Regions from separate parts of the Thalassotalea hakodatensis genome, predicted to be linked through region 1. Evidence: predicted binding sites of a transcription regulator. Region 1 holds the regulator's gene; the other holds the start of a gene.

Region 1 (5,416 bases):
TACAGCGCCAACAAAATACCCCTAAAAGTAAAGCAACGCCGATTCAAACATCTACTGCACACCAACAGCAACATGCATTAGATATTGAGCAACAGCTAAAAAACTTTACTGACCGTTTAGAGCAAGGGGCACACCAAGCACCAACAGATAAACAACACGCCTTTCAGTCGACTCCTGAAGCTTTATCAACTGAAACACCAAACAATGCTCATCAGAGTGAGCAAGCGTCAATGACAGAATCACATCATCAAACGAGAGATAATACGCCACAGCAAAACCGTGAAATTGAAGCAATGCGCCGTGAAATGTCTTCTATTCGTCAATTACTTGAGCATCAAATTTCCGGTTTGATGTGGCAAGATATGGCACAAAAAAACCCTGCTAAAGCCCTATTGGTTGACCGTTTAATGGCAATGGGGATTACTGAAAATGTTGCTGACCAGATCGCAAGCTATTTACCCAATGTTGAAAATGAGGAAGATTCATGGCTACAAGCTAAGCAATTGTTAGCGAGTCAATTATATACAACAAATAATGAAATTATTCACCGTGGTGGTGTGGTATCGCTAGTAGGGCCAACGGGTGTAGGGAAAACAACGACCGTCGCAAAATTAGCTGCACGTTTTGCTCAAATTCATGGTGCCGATAAAGTCGCCATGATTTCTACAGACAGTTACCGAATTGCAGGCTTCGAACAACTAACTACTTATGGACGCATCATTGGTTGTCAGGTTAAGCTTGCCAAAGATGGCGCGGCACTTGATACGCTATTACAACAGTTCTCAGATAAAAAATTAGTGCTCATTGATACCGCAGGTATGGGGCAGCGTGATATGAGATTAAACGATCACCTTACTACCCTGATTGCGAATTCTCGTGTTAGAATTCGAAATTACTTAGTATTGTCAGCCAATACCCAACAACGTGTTATGCAAGAAAACGTTGAACGCTTCAAAAAAGTACCGTTGGCGGGGTGTATTTATACAAAGCTAGATGAAAGTTTGAGCGTTGGTGAAATAATTGCAACATCTATACAAAATGGCCTCGCAATAGGGTATCTTACTGATGGACAAAGAGTTCCAGAAGATATTAAAGTTGCAAATGCTGAAAAGTTAGTTACGCTTGCAGATAGGCTTGCAACAAAATTGAATGGTCACAACTCGTGGCGCCCTACCTCTGCTTCTATGGCAGTTGGCATGTAAATTATTTTTGATGTTTAATTAGAGTGATGTAAATGATTGATCAGGCAAGTGGCTTAAGAAAAATGCAACAGCAAAATCAAATTAAAGTCATAGCAGTTTCTGGTGGTAAAGGGGGAGTGGGTAAAACCAATGTCTCGCTTAATACGTCTATTGCCTTAGCTCAACTTGGAAAAAGAGTACTAGTACTCGATGCTGATTTAGGCTTAGCCAATGTTGATGTAATGCTTGGTTTACGTGTAAAACGTAATTTATCACATGTTATGTCAGGCGAGTGTGAACTCGACGATATTATTATTGAAGGCCCTGCAGGAATTAAAATCATTCCCGCAACTTCTGGTACTCAGTCAATGGTTGATCTTACGCCATCTGAACATGCTGGATTAATTCGTGCTTTTAGCGATATGCAAACGCAATTTGATGTGCTCATAGTTGATACCGCAGCAGGTATTTCAGATATGGTATTGAGTTTTGCTCGCGCGGCTCAAGACGTGTTATTGGTTGTTTGTGATGAGCCAACCTCAATCACCGACTGTTATGCGTTAATGAAATTACTCAGCCGTGACCATGAAGTATTTAAGTTTAAAGTCGTTGCTAATATGGTAAGAAGTCCGAAAGAAGGGCAGCAGTTATTTGGTAAGCTTTCAAAAGTTTCTGAGCGTTTTTTAGATGTTGCGCTTGAGTTAGTCGGTGTCATTCCTTTTGATGAAAACATTCGTAATGCAGTTAGGAAGCAACAAGCTATTGTAGAAGCTTTTCCTGATTCTCCAGCAGCCAGAGCATTTAGAGCGTTAGCTCAAAAAATAACTAAGTGGCCAGTGCCAAACCATGCTTCGGGGCACTTAGAGTTTTTTATTGAACAGTTAATTGAAAACTAATTCGAAGGTAAGCAATTTTGGGTAAAGCCAGTGCATACGGTTCGCAAATTGATAAAACGGCATTGCTCGAGCAGCATAGCAGTTTAGTAAAGCGTATCGCTTATCATCTACTCGCTCGTCTGCCTGCTAGTGTGATAGTTGATGATCTTATTCAATCGGGCATGATTGGTCTATTGGAAGCGGCAAATAACTTTGATAACACCAAAGGGGCTAGCTTTGAAACCTTCGCGGGTATACGTATTCGTGGCGCAATGCTCGATGAGATACGTCGTGGTGATTGGACCCCCAGATCAGTACATAAAAACAGCAGAATGGTCAGCGAAGCCATAAAAAACTTGGAAGCAGAGCTAGGCAGAGATGTTTCTGATATTGAAGTGGCTGAAAAACTTGATATTTCGCTGAATGAGTACCATCATATTCTTAACGAAGTAAATGGCGGCAAAATCATCGGTATTGAAGATTTAGGTGTCAATGAAGATGCTGTTTCAAGCTTTGAAGATAAAAACAATACTGATCCATATCAAAATATAGAACATGTAGTGTTTAAAAAGTCATTGGCAGAGTGCATTACTACTTTACCAGAGCGAGAAGCTTTAGTACTGTCTCTGTATTACGACGAAGAATTGAATTTACGCGAAATTGGTCAAGTGCTCGATGTTAGTGAGTCGAGAGTTAGCCAGATTCATAGCCAAGCATTACATCGATTAAAAGCCCGTATGCAATCTTGGCAAAGTTAAGTACAATATATTTATAAGCATTTAGAATTAAGTCCCTGGAGGGTGCCTTGGATAAAAATATGAAAGTACTTGTTGTTGACGACTTTTCAACAATGAGACGCATCGTAAAAAACTTACTACGTGATTTAGGGTTCACTAATATTCAAGAAGCAGATGACGGCAGTACAGCTTTACCTATGCTTAAAGAAGGTGATTTTGATTTTGTCGTTACTGATTGGAATATGCCAGGGATGCAAGGTATCGATTTACTCAAAGCGATACGAGCAGATGCAAGTTTGTCGCATATACCTGTTTTAATGGTAACAGCTGAAGCGAAGAAAGAACAAATCGTGATGGCTGCGCAAGCGGGTGTTAACGGTTATATTGTGAAGCCTTTTACTGCAGCAACGTTAAAAACTAAGCTTGATAAAATTTTTGAGCGTTTAGGATAATAACGAGTTGCCACGTAAGGACGTTGCATGAGTATAAATAACGGTGTCCATGTTTCATTGGAACAGGCAAAAATGTTGGTTGAATATTTAGAAACCGATCAACAAGATAAAGCAGATGAATTAATTGCCGAAATTCAAAACCCGATTAATTCCGAGTTATTTGCCGAGATTGGTAAGTTAACCCGTCAACTTCATGACTCATTGATGAATTTTCAGTTAGATTCGCGATTGAATGATTTAGCGACAGCAGATATTCCTGATGCAAAAGAACGATTAAATTATGTGATCAGTCGTACAGAAGATGCAGCCAACAAAACGATGGATGCGGTTGAATCTATCTTTCCTGTTGTTAATACCATTCAACACCAAATTAGCACAGTTAAACCGCTGTGGAATAAACTGATGCATAATAATTTAGATGTCGGTGAGTTTAAATCTTTATGTCATGATATTGACGTGTTACTGAAAACTTCAGAACGTGAAACTGAGCGTATGCATGGTTTAATGACTGATGTATTAATGGCGCAAGATTTCCAAGACTTAACCGGACAAGTGATTCGAAAAGTGATTGATCTGGTTAGAGAAGTAGAAGATAGCTTAATTAATATGTTGACGGCTTTTGGTGTCACAAGTGAAAGTATGCAGGGCACGGGTAAGCCATCGGTTGGCGAAAACCTCGTTGAAGGCCCAATTGTTAATAAAGATAATCGAGATGACGTAGTTGCTGATCAAGACGATGTTGATGATCTTTTATCAAGTTTAGGATTCTAATAGGAGTTGCTGGATGTCATACGAAGCAGATGAAGAAATTCTTCAAGATTTTCTAATCGAAGCAGGTGAAATACTTGAAAGCTTATCTGAGCAACTTGTTGAACTAGAAAACGATCCAGATAACGCAGATCTATTAAACGCTATTTTTCGTGGCTTTCACACGGTAAAAGGCGGTGCGGGTTTCTTATCATTAACTGAACTTGTAGATGTGTGTCATGGCGCTGAGAATATCTTTGATATTTTGCGTAATGGTCAACGAAGTGTAACACCTGAACTTATGGATGTTATTCTGCAAGGGTTAGATACGATTAATGATATGTTTGCCTTGGTGCAAGCCCGTGAAGAACTGATTCCTGCCGACCCAGCATTATTAGCAGAATTACATCGTCTAAGCTCTCCCGAAGGCGCAGAACCAGTTGCCGCAACACCTGAAATGCCAACACAGGTCGTATCAACAGACACATCAAGCAATGATGCTTCATCAGACGAAATGTCTGAAGATGAGTTTGAACGCTTATTAGATGAATTACATGGGGGAGGCTCACCCAGTGCGCCACCTGCACAAAGTACTGCCCCTTCTGCTAGCTCGGCAAGTTCTAGCAATGAAATAACTGACGATGAATTTGAAAACTTATTAGATGAGCTTCATGGTCAAGGTGCTTTTGCACCAGGTGTTGGTGCAAAACCTGAATCTGGAAACAACGATGAAATCAACGATGACGATTTTGAAAGTCTTCTTGATGAATTGCACGGTAAAGGTAAAGCACCTCAAACAAGCAGTAACCAAGCACCTGAAGAGGTTGCTCAACCTAAGCCTGTTCAAGCAACAGCACCCAAGCCAGCTGAACAACCAACTGCAGCGGCTAAGCCCGTTGCTAAAGCACCGGCGAAAAAACCTGCGGATAAACAAAATGCTCCGCAAGGTGAAACAACCGTTCGTGTTGATACTCAGCGTCTTGATCAAATTATGAACATGGTTGGTGAGTTAGTCTTAGTGCGTAATAGACTGACAAGTTTAGGCATGACAAAGGAAGACGAAGAACTGACTAAAGCTGTGTCTAATTTAGACGCGGTAACTACTGACTTACAAGGTGCAGTGATGAAAACTCGCATGCAACCTATTAAGAAAGTTTTTGGTCGTTTCCCACGTGTAGTACGCGATCTTGCCAGAAGTTTAAATAAAGAAATTAAGTTAATATTAGAGGGTGAAGAGACCGATCTCGATAAGAACCTTGTCGAAGCATTAGCCGATCCTTTGGTGCATTTAGTACGTAATTCGGTTGACCATGGTATTGAAACACCAAGTACTCGAGAAGAAAACGGTAAACCGCGTGAAGGTACGGTTATTTTATCAGCCTCACAAGAAGGTGATCATATACTACTGACCATTAGAGATGATG
Region 2 (5,416 bases), 1.5 Mb from region 1:
GTTATTCAACTGAAATCTTTGATGGATACAAAACAGCGTTTACATTATTCGGTTCTCGTACGCAAGGTCGTGCTATGTCATATAGCTTTGATGAACTATCTGTTGGTGCGACTGAATATGAGAGCAGACGTCATTTATTATATGTTCCACTTGAAAATGATCCAAACGTTACTTATGGCGATGACTTTGACATAGATGCATTTAATGCATTTATTGACGATAAAGGGTTTGAACGAGGCGAAATTGTTTCTCGTAATTCGCACAATGCTTCATGGCACACACGTTTAGATTTCAGAATTGACCAACAATTACCAGGTTTTTCGAAAGATCATAAAGCAAGAGTTTTCATGGTTGTTAAAAACTTAGGTAATATGCTAAATGATGATTGGGGTGTGAAAAAGGTAGGTAACTTTACAGCGCAAAATGTTGTTCAAGCTGAAATTAATGATGACGGAACATACTCGTTTAACGAGTTCTTCCCGACTAATGCAGAACAGACAACATTCCTAACGCAGTCTTTATGGGAAATTCGCTTAGGGGTTAAATACGACTTCTAAAATGAGTTAACTCTTTCTAAAAAGCCAACAGATAATCTGTTGGCTTTTTTTATGGAATTCGTTAAGATAAAAACCTGACCAAATGGTTAATTTATTTTTAAGGTTGCACATGCAAGAGAACAACAAAATTGAAAACATTGATGCGTTAGTGAGTGCGGCAAAAGTTGCCTACAAGAATGCATACGCGCCCTATAGTCAATTTCAGGTAGGAGCAAGCTTAATGACCAAAGATCAGCAAATATTCAATGGCTGTAATGTTGAGAACGCTTCATATGGTTTAGGTGTGTGTGCTGAACGCAATTGCATCGCGAATGCGGTAGTAATGGGTAATCAAACGTTTGAGCATCTTGTTGTTTATACCGAGCAAGAGAAGCTCACGCCTCCTTGTGGTGCGTGTAGACAAGTGATAGCAGAGTTCATGCCTGAGGATGGAAAAGTTACCTCAGTGAACCACTTGAATCAACAAAAACACTGGTCGGTGGCGGATCTGTTACCCGATGCCTTTTTATCGAAAGACTTAATCTAAGGACTTTAAACATGCTACCACAGGAAATAATACGTCTTAAACGCGATGGAAAATCGCTTAATAATGCTCAAATAAACGCTTTTGCGACAGGTTTAGTCGACAATACTTTTAATGATGCCCAGGTTGGTGCGATGGCGATGGCGATCTTTCAACAAGGTATGGTCACAGAAGAGGTGATTGCATTAACAGATAATATGATGCGTTCAGGTGATGTTTTGTCATGGCCAGAACTAGATGGTCCAATAGTTGATAAACACTCAACAGGTGGCGTCGGAGATAAAGTGAGCTTTATGTTGGCAGCCATTGTAGCTTCATGTGGTGTTTATGTACCTATGATTGCAGGGAGAGGCTTGGGCCATACCGGCGGTACTTCTGATAAGCTTGAAAGTATTTCAGGTGTTGATGTACAGCCTAGTGTTGAACATTTTAAGCAGTTCGTAAAACAGAATAATATGGCGATTATTACTCAAACAGATCGTTTAGCGCCAGCTGATAAAAGACTCTATGCTATTCGTGATGTTACCTCTACTGTCGAGTCCATTCCATTGATCACTGCTTCTATTTTATCCAAAAAATTGGCTGCCGGTTTAGATTCATTAGTGATGGATATTAAAGTGGGTAATGGTGCCATGATGACAGATTTAGCTGGAGCACAAGCGCTCGCCAAGTCTATTGTTAGTGTTGCCAATGGTGCAGGTGTGCGCACACAAGCTATTATCACTGACATGAACCAAGTGTTAGGTTTTTCGGCAGGTAATGCGTTAGAGATGATTGAGACTGTGGATTATTTAACCGGTAAAAGTCGTTGTCCCAGATTACATGGCGTAACTGTCGAACTTGCGTGTTCAATGTTGATAAGCGCTGGTGTTACACAGGATAAAGGTACAGCTGAAGTCTTAGTCAATAAAGCGCTGTCTTCAGGACAAGCTGCAGAACGATTTGATCGTATGATTTCACAGTTGGGTGGTCCCACTGACTTTATCGAAAACCCATGGAAAACAATGCAAAAGGCCGAACAGGTCGGTGATATTGTGGCAGATAAAAGTGGCTACATTAGTGAAATGAATACCCGTAAAATAGGTATGCAAGTGGTAGGAATGAAAGGTGGGCGCACTGCAAATGGTCAGAAAATTGATCATAGTGTAGGTTTTAATGCTATCAAACCTTTAGGTGCTAAAGTTTGCGCAGGCGATGTGATTGCTCGTTGTCATGCTAATAACAAACAAGAGCTTGCGATAGCTAGTCAAGGTTACCTTGATGCTGTATCTATTTCAGAAAGCACACCAGAACAAACGCTAATCTATCAGCATATCGTTTAGTGCTGCTTTTAATGCAAGCATGTGTTTTTTAGCGCATGCTTTTTTATTATTAAATATCTGAAATATCGCTAAAGTAACTCATCTTTTTGCCGATAGTAAGTTGTCAGCATTATTGTAGTGAACTTACTTTGGCTATTACTGAAACCACAACTAAACCGTTATTAGAAGAAGCACAACTAGGTCAACGACTGAATGAATCAGTACGCAAACCTATGCACAGTGACTTCTCATTAATGTTAGCGATGCTGGTTGATGATGTTCGAATGCATAGTCAATTTCATCTACCCCATGATGAAATTACCGAGCCAGAAGTAAGTGATGATAGCTTAAGGCGTCATTTTTCATTGCCCGATAAAGCACCTCTTGCGCTATCGCAGATTACGCAAATTGGCCAATATGGCCAAGCAGAATTAGCTGAGAAAGGCTTATTTTCTAGTATACATTTGACTAATATGTTGAAGGAAAAACCAATCGCTTTTAGAAATGATAAATGTCATATTCCTAGTAATGTATTAGAAAATACAAGCTTATATTGTCAGCTAAAGCATCAAAAATCAGACGTATTACCGACAAAACGTAAAGAATTTGACGCTAAATCATGGCTACAGACTTTGCAAAATACTGTCGTTAATTCACCTTTGCAGCCTCAAGTCATTTAAATTAGCCAAACTTTCAAGTACGACTGTATTAATCATTAGCCGTCTTTTGCCAGCTTATCAACCGTAGCAGAACATGCGGGTAAAAAGGTTGCCAAGAAATACTCAACCTCGGGCAAGTCTTTTTTCAAATCATCTAGCTTACGACCAAGACGTTCTTCTACATGATCAAATTCATGGTTGTTATGATTAAGCTCATCAACCGCTTTAATGTAAGCGACAAGTATGTCAGCAGCTTTTACAAGTGCCTTGTAAGCAGGTTCAACATGATCTTGAACAATAATGTCGTAAAATACCGATTGAAATTCTTCGGGCAATGATTGCAAACATTCTCGTTCAGCATGCGATTCAATCTTTTTAAACTCTCGGGCAATTTCAGGGTTTGCATACTTAGTAGGGGACACTATATCCCCATAACGGGTTTCACTTGCCTCGTGATAAAGCGCAATCGTTGCGGCTCTGTCAGGATTGATATTACCACCGAATTTTTTATTTTTTATCACCGCTAGCAAGTGTGCCACTATGGCTACTTGGTGTGAATGTTCAGCAACGTTTTCAGGTTTCACACAAAACATTAATGCCCATCGTTTGATCAACGGCATGCGGAACATCCATGCTAAAAACGTACTTTGTTTTTTCGGTTTTAGCGTCGCCATATTGACTCCAATTTATGCTTGTTTATAGGTAGAAAAAAAGTCTTTTATTCGCTCTAAAGCCGGGATTAATTCATCTTTATGCGGTAAGAAAACTAAACGAAAATAATTTTTTTGCGGGATATTGAAAGCACTGCCATGGACCACCAATATTTTTTCTTGTTTTAGTAGATCAAGTACCATTTTCTCATCATTGGTAATGTTGAACTTTTCAGCATCAACTTTAACAAACAAGTACAGTGCGCCCATGGCGCTATTGCATGAAAGTCCATCAATATCGTTTATCATCTTATGGGCAATATTACGCTGCTTAATTAAGCGGCCATTATCGCTGATTAATTCATTGATGCTTTGATAACCACCCAATGCCGTTTGAATAGCGTGCTGACAAGGAACATTTGCACATAGTCGCATAGAGGCAAGTATATTCAACCCTTCTAAAAAGTCTTCTGCATGTAATTTAGGACCAGTTATCACCATCCATCCAGCTCTAAACCCTGCGATACGATAGTTTTTTGATAAGCCACCCATAGTAATAATTAATACGTCATTGGCTAAACTGGCTGTTGGAATATGCTTAGCACCGTTATATAAAATTTTATCGTAGATTTCATCACTAAAAACAATTAATTGATGTTTCCTTGCGAGCGCTAAAAGGCCTTGTAAAACTTCTTCTGAATACACTGAACCTGTAGGATTATTTGGGTTAATTAACACCAAAGCTTTCGTGTTTTCAGTTATCTTATTTTCAATGTCATCCAAGTTTGGAAACCAGTTGTTTTCTTCGTCACATTGGTAATGTACAGGTGTGCCGCCTGATAATGATACTGCCGCTGTCCATAATGGATAGTCAGGTGCAGGAATTAAGACTTCATCACCATCATTCAGTAAACCTTGCATTGACATGACAATCAATTCGCTAACGCCGTTGCCAATAAAGATATCATCGACATTAAGGCCTAATATGCCATTTTGTTGAAAATACTGCATGACAGCCACACGCGCAGAGTATATGCCTTTTGAGTCGCAGTAGCCTTGTGCGGTAGGTAAGTTATGTATAACGTCTTTTAAAATATCATCAGGCGCTTCAAAACCAAACGGTGCAGGGTTACCAATATTGAGTTTTAAAATTTTATGGCCTTCATCTTCCAAACGACGAGCTTCAGCCGCTATTTGCCCTCTAATTTCATAACAGACATTATTAAGTTTGGAAGATTTTTTGACGCTCTGCATTATTTACTACTTTTATTAAATGATTTAGTGTGAATTTACACTCTATTGTGCCAACTATTTCCAGCAATGAAACAGTTACTTGCATTTTTTTTATAGCCTTTTCATTAAAAGGTCGTCATCTTGTTATTAAACACTGCGTATTTTGGAGGGAGTATGCCATTACCCTTAGTTTGGTTAGGTGCGGCAGCAATTTCTGCGTTAACATTAAATGAGCTGTCAACTGATCGAAAAAAGCAACAACAGCGCCGGCTAAAATATTTATTGCCACAACGTATTAGGGATTTAAATCGGCATGAATCGCCTGTGGCTATATATCCATCTGAGTTGATGGCAACAGAGCAGCGAGTGAAACCCGTTGTTGGTGCGCTAATATGTTGTGGAATTGGTGGGGTACTTGATCATACCGGTATTTGGGTAGACGACGATACCATTATTGAACTTGGCGGAGAAGGGCTGATAAAGCCTGTTTCAT

The links. Region 1 encodes FliA, which starts transcription of late flagellar genes. Its sites were predicted from a motif close to CTAAAGNTNNNNNNNNNNNNGCCGATA; they were not measured.
Region 2: QUE72_RS10930 (VC2046/SO_2500 family protein) is a predicted target of FliA. The motif match lies at 2,471-2,497, and genes of this name have one in related genera.

The regions. Positions count from the first base shown of each region.
Region 1 is NZ_AP027365.1:965,868-971,283, forward strand. It holds gene flhF (flagellar biosynthesis protein FlhF) at 1-1,202, shown strand, start outside; gene QUE72_RS04160 (MinD/ParA family protein) at 1,235-2,077, shown strand; gene QUE72_RS04165 (RNA polymerase sigma factor FliA) at 2,092-2,814, shown strand; gene cheY (chemotaxis response regulator CheY) at 2,862-3,245, shown strand; gene QUE72_RS04175 (protein phosphatase CheZ) at 3,273-4,016, shown strand; gene QUE72_RS04180 (chemotaxis protein CheA) at 4,030-5,416, shown strand, end outside.
Region 2 is NZ_AP027365.1:2,488,148-2,493,563, reverse strand. It holds gene QUE72_RS10945 (TonB-dependent receptor) at 1-557, shown strand, start outside; gene cdd (cytidine deaminase) at 667-1,083, shown strand; gene deoA (thymidine phosphorylase) at 1,095-2,402, shown strand; gene QUE72_RS10930 (VC2046/SO_2500 family protein) at 2,531-3,061, shown strand; gene yfbR (5'-deoxynucleotidase) at 3,097-3,714, opposite strand; gene QUE72_RS10920 (pyridoxal phosphate-dependent aminotransferase) at 3,727-4,944, opposite strand; gene QUE72_RS10915 (hypothetical protein) at 5,098-5,416, shown strand, end outside.